Regions from separate parts of the Vreelandella lionensis genome, predicted to be linked through region 2. Evidence: predicted binding sites of a transcription regulator. Region 2 holds the regulator's gene; the other holds the start of a gene.

Region 1 (4,687 bases), on a different contig from region 2:
AGCCCGATCAAACGCGGCATCACCTGCGGCTGCACGGCGTGGTTCATGGTTTGCCACCAGCTCGCCCCGGTGGCACGCACGGCTTCTACCTGTTTCCAGTCGAGGTCTTCAATATCTTCTGCCAGCAGCTTGGCCATAAAGCCGATGGTGGCAAAGGCCAGCGTGAGCATGCCCGCAAAGGGGCCAAAGCCGAACATCACCACAAACAGAATGGCAATGATCACCTCTTGAAAAGTGCGCGAGACGGCAATGATGGCCCGGCACACCGCGTAGATCGGTAAAGGCGCGATATTGCGCGCAGCCCCTAGCCCCACCGGGATGGCCAGCAGAACGCCGATCACCGTCGAGGTCAGCGTCATGGTCAGGCTTTCCATCAAGCCCGCCAGAATATCGCTTTGGCGGCTGACGAAATCCGGCTGCAAAAACGCGCCGAGAAAGTTCAGCGCACGCCCGGCACCTTCCGCCACCCGCGCCCAGTTCACTTCCACCGATGCCAGCGCCAGCATCAGGTACACCACGCAACCCAGCGCCAGCGCCCAACGCAGGCGGCGGCTCTCAATCAGCGGCAGCCGCCGCCACTGGCCTTGGCGGGCGGCCTGCTGGCGGGCTTGAGCGTCCGTCATGCTCATTGCGCGCCTCCACTCGCTAAGCGGTTCTGGCGCGGCGCATGTGGTGCTGTGGCTGCCTGCGGCGACGTAACGTGAGACGTAGCGCCACTGCTCTCCTCATCGTCGTCATCGGCAGGCTCGGGCGTCGTGTCCCAATCCTCTTCGCCGTAAATGGTGGTCAGCATCTCGCTAGTCAGATCGCTGGGCTTACCGTCAAAGACAATCTCCCCGGCACGCAGCCCAACGATGCGGTCGGCAAACTGCTGAGCCAGCGCCACATCGTGAATGTTAATGATGGCGGCCAGCTCGCGCTCGGCGCACAGCTCGCGAATCAAGCGCATGATTTGGCGAGAGGTTTTAGGGTCCAGACTCGCGGTGGGTTCATCCACCAGCAGCAGTTTGGGGCTTTGCAGCAGCGCTCGAGCAATGCCCACCCGCTGGCGCTGGCCACCGGAGAGCGCATCGGCGCGCTTATCAATCGCGTGGGGCAGGCCTACACGCTCAAGCAAGCGAAACGCTTCTGCCACGGCTTCCTGCGGGTAGCGGCGTAAAAAGCTGCGCCAGAACCCTACATAGCCCAGCTGACCAGAGAGCACATTCTCCATCACGCTCAGGCGGTCCACCAGGGCGTACTCTTGGAAGATCATCCCCATGGAGCGGCGGGCATGACGCAGGCGGCTGCCTGAGAGTTTTGTCAGCTCCACGTCTTCCAGGCGAATGCTGCCTTGGGTGGGTTCTACCAAGCGGTTCACGCAGCGGATCAACGTGCTCTTTCCCGCACCAGACGGGCCAATGAGGGCCATAACCTGCCCTTTCGGCAGCGAGAGCTGGATATCGGTCAGCGCGCGGTCGCCGGTAGGGTAACGTTTGCCAACGCCGGTGAGTGTCAACATGGAGGGTGCCTCAGTGTCTTATGCGTCCGTGCTTGCGTTCACAAGCACTTCTCTAATGGCTACATAGCGGCTCGGCCAGGAGGTCGCCCTCCTGGCCGAGAAAATCATGGACCAACCGATGGATTAGTCGCAGTCGTACGTCACACCGTTAGCATCGGCGATAGTACGGATCACTGACCAGTTCTCTTGGTAGGTGATCGGAATGAACTGAGCTTCACCAGAGTTGGCAAACTCGGCTTCCAGCGCGCTGCCTTCCCAGTCGTAGCTGAAGAACGCGTCCTGAATCTGCTGGGCAAGCTCAGGATTCAGGTTGTTCGCCAGGCCATAGGCCGTGGTGGGGAAGGTTTCCGAGGTGTAGATGACGTTGTAATCGCCTTCGCTCACCACATCGCGTGACAGCATGCGCTTGGCGACAGAGTTGGCAATGGCGGCCGCGTCGTAATCTTTGTTCACCACGCCCAGGATGGAGTTGTCGTGAGAGCCAGAGAAGGCTGTCTCGAAATCTTCGCCCGCTTCCAGGCCGTACTCAGAGCGCAGCAGCGCGGAAGGCGCGCGGAAACCGGAGTTGGACGTTTCGGAGGTGAAGGCCAGCTGACGACCGGCTAGGTCTTCCACCGACTCAATGCCGCTATCGGGGTAGGTGATGATTTCCATCTCGTAGCCAAAGCTACCGTCTTCAGCAGCCATCATGGCGAAGGGGCGGAAGCCACCGCAGTTGACCGCCACCGGCACACCGCCCGTGTTGAAGCCCGCCACGTGAAGACGACCGGCGCGCAGCGCTTCCTGTTGGGCAGCGTTAGACTGCACCGGGAAGAACTGGACGTTTTTACCGGTAGCCTCGCTCAGATGATCCAGGAAACTCGCCCAAACGTCGGCATAAACGGCTGGGTCTTCTACCGGCGTGTAAGCAAACACCAGCGTATCCGGATCAACCCACTGCGACTCATCGCTGGGCACATCGGCGATCATATCGCCGTCGTTGTCCACGTAGCGCGAAGAGAGATCAGCAGAGGCAGTGACCGCTGCCAGTGCAAACGTGCCTGCGACGGCGGCGCTCAACAGCGTACGAGAGAAAGAGAGAGTATGCATGCATCACCTAAGCGAGTTATGAAGTGTTAACGCCATAGTGATGTTTTGATATGACAGCGGCAGGACACTCTCGTTACGCCTTGATTACGGCTGCGTGACAACCTAGCGACAGCCACCTACACAGCAGCCGCGCCGCTCCACAAACAGGCTGTTACCCGCGATTTTCTTGGCCTGGTGCTTGAGTTCCGAGAGCTGCGCGGCGATCTCCAGCGCCTTGCAGGGGGCGGGGTCGGTAATCGGTTTAACCGCAATGGAGACACTGACAAAGGGGAAGAACGTCACGCCTCCCTGACGGCTCTCTATCGAAATGCCCCCTTGCTGGCGGTCTTTTTCTTCGTAAAATCCAGGCGCCATCACTTCAAAAGAGTGAAGGATTTGTTGGCAAACGGTTTCCCAATGGCCCAGCGGTAGCAGCATCATAAAGTCATCGCCGCCGATATGGCCGATAAAGCCACCCGCACTCTCTACCTGGGCCTGTAGCAGCCTTGAGAGCGAAATAATCACGTGGTCGCCGCGGGCGTAGCCGTAGGCATCGTTAAACGCTTTGAAGTTATCTAAATCCACATAGGCAGCCGCAAATCCGCTGCCTTGGGCTAAATAGGAGGCTAGGGTTTCGTTAATCAGAATATTACCGGGCAGCCCGGTGAGCGGGTTCGCGTGGCGCGCTTGGCGCACTTGAATCGCGGTAATTTCCCGCAGCAGGTCGACGATATTGCCCATGCCGAGGTAATGACCGTCGCTATCGACGATCACGAAATCTTCCTGCTCGATATCGCGGCTGTCGGTGAGCTGCTGACTCAGCGCCTCCAGGGAGAGATCCGCCTCCGCCACGATCATTTTAGGATCGGCGATCTCCAGTACGCAGCGTTTGGCGTACAGCGCGTGGCTGTACTGATTGGTGAACAGGGTCAGAAATGTATTGCGGCGCACCACCGCCACGGGGACGCCCCCTTCGATCACCGCCACGCAGCGCAGACGCGGGTCTTCGCGAAAGCGTTCGGCAAGCATTGGCACCGAGTAAGTCGCGGATACACTCTCAATGGAGCGCAAAATAGAGTGCGCAGTGCGCCCTGCCGGGCTTTTTAGCTGGGTCGTCGCGGGTAATAGCGTATTGAGCTGCATGGGCGGCTGAAGGCTTGGCCGGGCAAAGTAAAACCCCTGCAGCAGTGCCAACCCGCGGTCTAGCTCCCATAGGCAGAGATGCTCGGCAGCCGTCTCGACCCCTTCCGCAATGAGCTGGCAATCCAGACTACGCGCCACATCCAAAATGGAGCGCAGAAACTCGCGCTTGGCAGGCTCTTGATCAATACCAGAGATAAAGTGGCGATCTAACTTGACGAAGTCGGGCCGCAGCTCTGACCAGTGGCGCAGGCTGGAGTGCCCGGCACCTAAATCATCCAGCGCCACCTGAAAGCCCATATCGCGGTAGTGGTCCACCGCTTGACGCATCAGTTCGTAGTCGTGAATCGGCACGTGCTCGGTCAACTCAATGACCACGCGCTCAGGGGGCAGGCCGCTCTCTTGAATAAAGCTCAGCGTCAGCCCCTCGCGGAAGTCACGCTCCACGATGGTTAACGGCATCACGTTGAGAAACAACAGCCCCGGCAGCTCAAGCTCGGCAAAGCGGCGAATGGCGAGCCGCCGACACAGCAAGTCCAGTTCAACCAGCAGGCCAGCCTGGGTCGCCACATCAAATAGCCGCAGAGGGGAGTGAAGCGGGGACGTTTTTGGCCCGCGGATCAGCGCTTCATAGCCATAAATGGCCTGCTGATTGGCGTCCACAATCGGTTGGAAAAGCACATGCAGCTCTTCTGCCGCAATAATTTGATTTAGCCACTGCGCTTCTTGTGCGGTCATATGCCTGCTGCCCTATCAAACGTCCACTATCCCTATGTTTCGTAACGCTCCATGAGGAAGGTTCTAGGGCAGCAAGCGTGCGTCATTTCCATGACATTTGCATGACAAACACAATCACTTTACGGGTCGATTGGCACCTCGGGCGGTGGAAAGACCACATCGCCACCGCTGGCATCGAGCTGGCGAATATCCGTCGGGTTGCCCTGCTCATCCAGGCTTACCAGCCCAATGCCGCTGGCG
Region 2 (4,687 bases):
TCACCGGGTAACGACTCCACTTGAAGCTGTGCATCATGGCGCAGTAGAACGTGTTTAACAATGGCAAGGCCAAGACCAGTACCGCCAGTGGCCGTACTGCGCCCTTTATCAACGCGGTAGAAGCGCTCGGTAAGGCGCGGGATATGCACCGGATCAATCCCTTCACCATCATCATCCACTTCAATACAGGCGCGGCCATTGGGCATTGCGACCCAGCGGAGAGTGATCTGGCTGCCAGCAGGCGTATAGCGCACTGCGTTAAACGCTAGGTTTGAGATGGCGCTGCGTAGCTCTTGCTCGCTGCCCACCAGGCGCGCCTCGCACTCCAACGCCACCTGAACGCTATGCTGCTGGTTCGAGAGCGCCAGCGCATCCCGGCGAATGCTCTCAAGCATCGACCCAACCTCAAGCGGCTGATGATCTTCGCCGCCTCGGTCAATCTCCAGACGTGACAAAAGCAGTAGATCATTCACCAGGTTCTGCATACGCTTGGTCTGCTCTTCCATCTGACCAATGCCTTTACTCAGGCGCGGTGGCAGCATCTCTTTAAGATCGCCGTAGGTTTCCAGATAGCCGGAAAGCACGGTGAGTGGGGTGCGCAGCTCATGGGAGACGTTAGCGACGAAGTCGCGGCGCATCTGCTCTAGGCGATGCAAGCGGGTAATATCCCGCGCCATAACCAAGCGCTCGTCGTCGCCATACAGGGTGATTTGGTACTGCAGAATGCGACGCTCATCAATGGGCGAGGTGAGCGTGAGCGGCTCGCTGTACTCACGGGCATTAAAGTAGCTGATGAAACGCGGGTCGCGCAGCAGATTAGTAATGTGCTGACCGCGGTCATGGGCGGTCTGCAGGCCTAGCATGTCGGTGGCGGCACTGTTCCACCACTCTAAATCACCGTGGCGATCCAGCATCACGACGCTATCACGCATCGCTTCCGAGGATTCTTGAATACGCGCGAGGGTTGCTCGCAGCCGGCTTTGCGTAATGCGCTGGCTTTTTTGGTAACGGTAAAGGCGATCGAATAACTCGCCCCACATGCCAGTTGCCGCAGGAGGCTCATCGTGCGGGTTGAGCGTTAGCCACTTGAACAGCGCCCTAAGCTGGCGGAGTTGATACACCAAACAGAGCGTTAGACCCGCAGCTAACCCGAAACCGGGGTAACCCAGCAGCCATCCCAGGCACATCCCCAGGAAAGCCAGCCAGATAATTCGCCACAGTTCACGGCTCCACAGACGCACGATTACACCCGAGCAGAGAAACGATACCCAGTGCCCCGCACTGTTTGAATCAGATTCTGATGCGCTTCACCTAGCGCTTTGCGCAACCGGCGAATATGCACATCCACCGTGCGCTCTTCTACATACACATTGCCGCCCCACACCTGATCAAGCAGCTGGCTACGGGTATAGGCGCGCTCTTGGTGAGTCATAAAGAATTGCAGTAAGCGGTACTCGGTAGGGCCCATCTCCAGCGCTTTGCCATGGGCGCTGACGCGATGGCTCACTGGGTCCAGCAGCAATCCATTGATTTCGATGGGGTCTTCCACACCGCGCGGGGTCGCCCGGCGCAGCACGGCTTTAAGACGTGCCACCAACTCGCGGGGGGAAAACGGCTTGGTGATGTAGTCATCCGCACCCGCCTCCAGGCCCTGAATTTTATTATCCTCTTCGCCTTTGGCGGTCAGCATAATAATGGGCAGCTCAGCGGTGGCCTCTTCGCGCTTGAGACGACGGGCCAGCTCGATGCCGCTGGTGCCCGGCATCATCCAGTCCAGCAGCAGCAGGTCGGGCTGGTGGTCAACCACCATCGCATGGGCATCCTGGGCGTTGTCCGCTTCAAGCACGCGATAGTCAGCCATTTCCAGCGCCACAGCGATCATCTCGCGAATGGGCGCCTCGTCATCGACAATCAGTACGGTCTTGGCGGTCATCCAGGGCCTCACGGTGTTCTATGAAAACTCGTTTATACAAAACAGTTCAATGACATGTCTGTGACGATGACACCATGACTTAATGACAATTCTATGACACCCAGCATAATTAGCCAGCTGCAGGCCACCAGCTCAGAACAATTCCGGCAAACACCAAGAGCCCTGACCAGTGGTTATTCAGAAACGCCTGGAAGCAGCGGTCGCGGTCACAGTGAAAAATTAATCGCTGCTGATGAGCAAACGTCGCTGCCATGCCCGCCAGACCCAGCCAGAAAAAACCGCCTAACCCAACCCGCAACCCCACCCAGGTAAGCAACGCCAGCGTAGCAAGCTGCAGCAGGCCAATGATGAAACGGTCGGCGCTGCCAAACAGCACCGCGGTGGATTTAATGCCGATTTTCAGATCATCGTCACGATCCACCATGGCGTATTGGGTATCGTAAGCCACCGTCCACAGCAGGTTAGCGCTAAATAGCAGCCAGCCTTCCAGCGGCACATGCCCCAGTACCGCGCCAAACGCCATCGGGATCGCCCAGGAGAAAGCCGCCCCGAGCACCACCTGGGGAAAGTGTGTGTAGCGTTTCATAAACGGATAAATAAATGCCAGCAGCACACCCCCAAGCGAGAGCAGCACGGTAAACCAGTTGGTCAGCAGCACTAAAATAAAGGCGGCGGCCACCAGTGCCACAAATAGCAGCTGCGCTTCGGTTTCGCTGATCCGACCGGTGGCCAGTGGCCGCTGCTTGGTACGCTTAACATGGCCATCGAAGTGGCGGTCGGCGTAGTCGTTCACCACGCAGCCTGCGGCGCGCATCACATATACCCCGGCAATAAAAATCAGCAGTACATCGCGGCCCGGCACGCCCTCTGACGCGACCCACAGCGCCCACAGCGTTGGCCACATCAGCAGCCAAGTGCCAATGGGCCGGTCCAAGCGCATTAACTGTAAGAAATCTGCCAAACGGGCCCACCCGGTCGGGCGCAACAGAGAACGGTCCATGCTCATGCTTACCTCGTCAAAAAAGCTGCTGCGTTAGCCTAGCGCGACGGAAGGCCCAGCGCATCCGCCATGGTAGATAAAAAATACTCCTGAACCAGTAACGAAAGCCCACCATGTTCAAAGACAGAGCGCCGCCCCCATAAGCTATTGGCCGATAGCCCCGGCTGCTGGTGGGTAAAACGTGGCGGTGTCGCCGTGGCTTCCAGCGGCCCGCGAACCAAGTCGGGCTGCTGAAATAGCCAGCTGCCTAACGAGCGCTCGCCCAACTTCCCCAAACCTTTTCCCTGTAGCTGGTGAAGCGGGGCCACCGAACGCGCTACCACCCACGGCGTTTCATCAACACACAGCGCCACCTCGCGCAGCCACGCGTAGCGGCGAGGCGCGATGCCTAGGGCCAAGGCTTCATCGCGCTGGGGCAGGCCAATGGTTTGGCGCAGCAAGCGCACCCGAAACGTTCCCGGCTCGCCTGCTGCCATGAGGCGCGCGGTTAAGGAATCCGTGGACGCTATCCACTGCCACCAAGGCGCACTCATGGCTGGCTGAGCGGCTGCCACGGGCAGCCACTGAGGGAAGAGCGAAAACGCAGGAGTGGATAACACAGGGGCGGTCACCTAAGCCTCCAAGGCGGTCAATTCAGAGCGGGCTAGTGTAACATGGTGGCTTTACAGGCTTTTGTTCCTCCGACGTTTGGTGACGGTATGCCCGACTCACACACGACATCTTCCAGAACACCTCACCACCACGCCGCGCTGGTGATTGTGGGCACCGGCATGGCAGGCGTTGGCCTGGCCCGCGCGCTGCGCCGTCAGGGAGATACGCGCACAATCACGCTGGTCAGCGCTGACAGCGGTGATGATTACAGCAAACCGCTGCTGTCGACAGGCTTCGCCAAGCGCTTGAGCCCTGACAAGCTCGCCCAGCGCAGCGCTGAAGCGCTCGCCGATGAATTAAACGCGCACATTGTTACCCACACCCACGTCACGCGACTGGATGTGGATAACCACGTGCTGCAACTCAGCAGCGGAGCAACGCTTAGCTACGATGAGCTAGTGCTCGCCACCGGCGCGGCCCCTCGCACGCCGTTTCGCATACCGAGCGAGCTGGCCGAGCGCTGTTTTACCGTTAACGACTTAGATGATTACCGCCGCCTACACGAAGCGCTCAATCAGCCTACTCGCGTCGCGATTATTGGCGCCGGATTAGTCGGCTGTGAATTCGCCAACGACCTGCACGCAGGCGGGCACCAAGTTACCGTGATTGCGCCAGAGAGCGCCCCTCTGCCGCGCCTACTCCCTGAGCGGCTGGGTAGCGCACTGGCCGATGCGTTTCAAGAGGCTGGTATTCGTTTAGCGCTTGGACGCACCTTAGAGACATTATCCCAAGATGCAGACAACGCTTTGACGCTGCAACTCGACAATGGCGAGCGCCACACGGTAGATATCATCCTATTCGCGACCGGTTTGGCACCTCGCACGCAGCTTGCTGAAGCGGCAGGGCTGAGTGTTAGCCCCAGCGGCATTCAGGTTGACCGGCAGCTACGCACCAACCAGCCACATATTTATGCGTTAGGCGATGCCGCGTGTATTGATGGGGTGAACGCCATGTATGTGCAGCCGCTGCAAGCAAGCGTCAAAGCCCTGGCAGCTACCCTTGGTGGCACCCCAACGTCTGTTAGCTTCGGCGCTTGGCCAGTCGTGGTGAAAACCCCGCTGCTACCCGTGGTGGCCTACCCTCCCACTCAGCCCCCAGAGCGC

Evidence for each region. The regulator PhoB, encoded in region 2, activates phosphate uptake and scavenging genes when phosphate is short. The targets are predictions, from matches to a motif close to TGTCATANNNNTGTCANA.
Region 1: the regulator PhoB is predicted to act here: its motif matches at 2,640-2,657, upstream of phnD (phosphate/phosphite/phosphonate ABC transporter substrate-binding protein).

What each region holds. Positions count from the first base shown of each region.
Region 1 is NZ_JBITWC010000011.1:38,235-42,921, reverse strand. It holds gene phnE (phosphonate ABC transporter, permease protein PhnE) at 1-629, opposite strand, end outside; gene phnC (phosphonate ABC transporter ATP-binding protein) at 626-1,501, opposite strand; gene phnD (phosphate/phosphite/phosphonate ABC transporter substrate-binding protein) at 1,625-2,590, opposite strand; gene ACIGG6_RS08625 (bifunctional diguanylate cyclase/phosphodiesterase) at 2,693-4,447, opposite strand; gene ACIGG6_RS08620 (alkaline phosphatase D family protein) at 4,567-4,687, opposite strand, start outside.
Region 2 is NZ_JBITWC010000001.1:58,180-62,866, forward strand. It holds gene phoR (phosphate regulon sensor histidine kinase PhoR) at 1-1,241, opposite strand, end outside; gene phoB (phosphate regulon transcriptional regulator PhoB) at 1,244-1,933, opposite strand; gene ubiA (4-hydroxybenzoate octaprenyltransferase) at 2,043-2,933, opposite strand; gene ACIGG6_RS00330 (chorismate--pyruvate lyase family protein) at 2,972-3,544, opposite strand; gene ACIGG6_RS00335 (NAD(P)/FAD-dependent oxidoreductase) at 3,632-4,687, shown strand, end outside.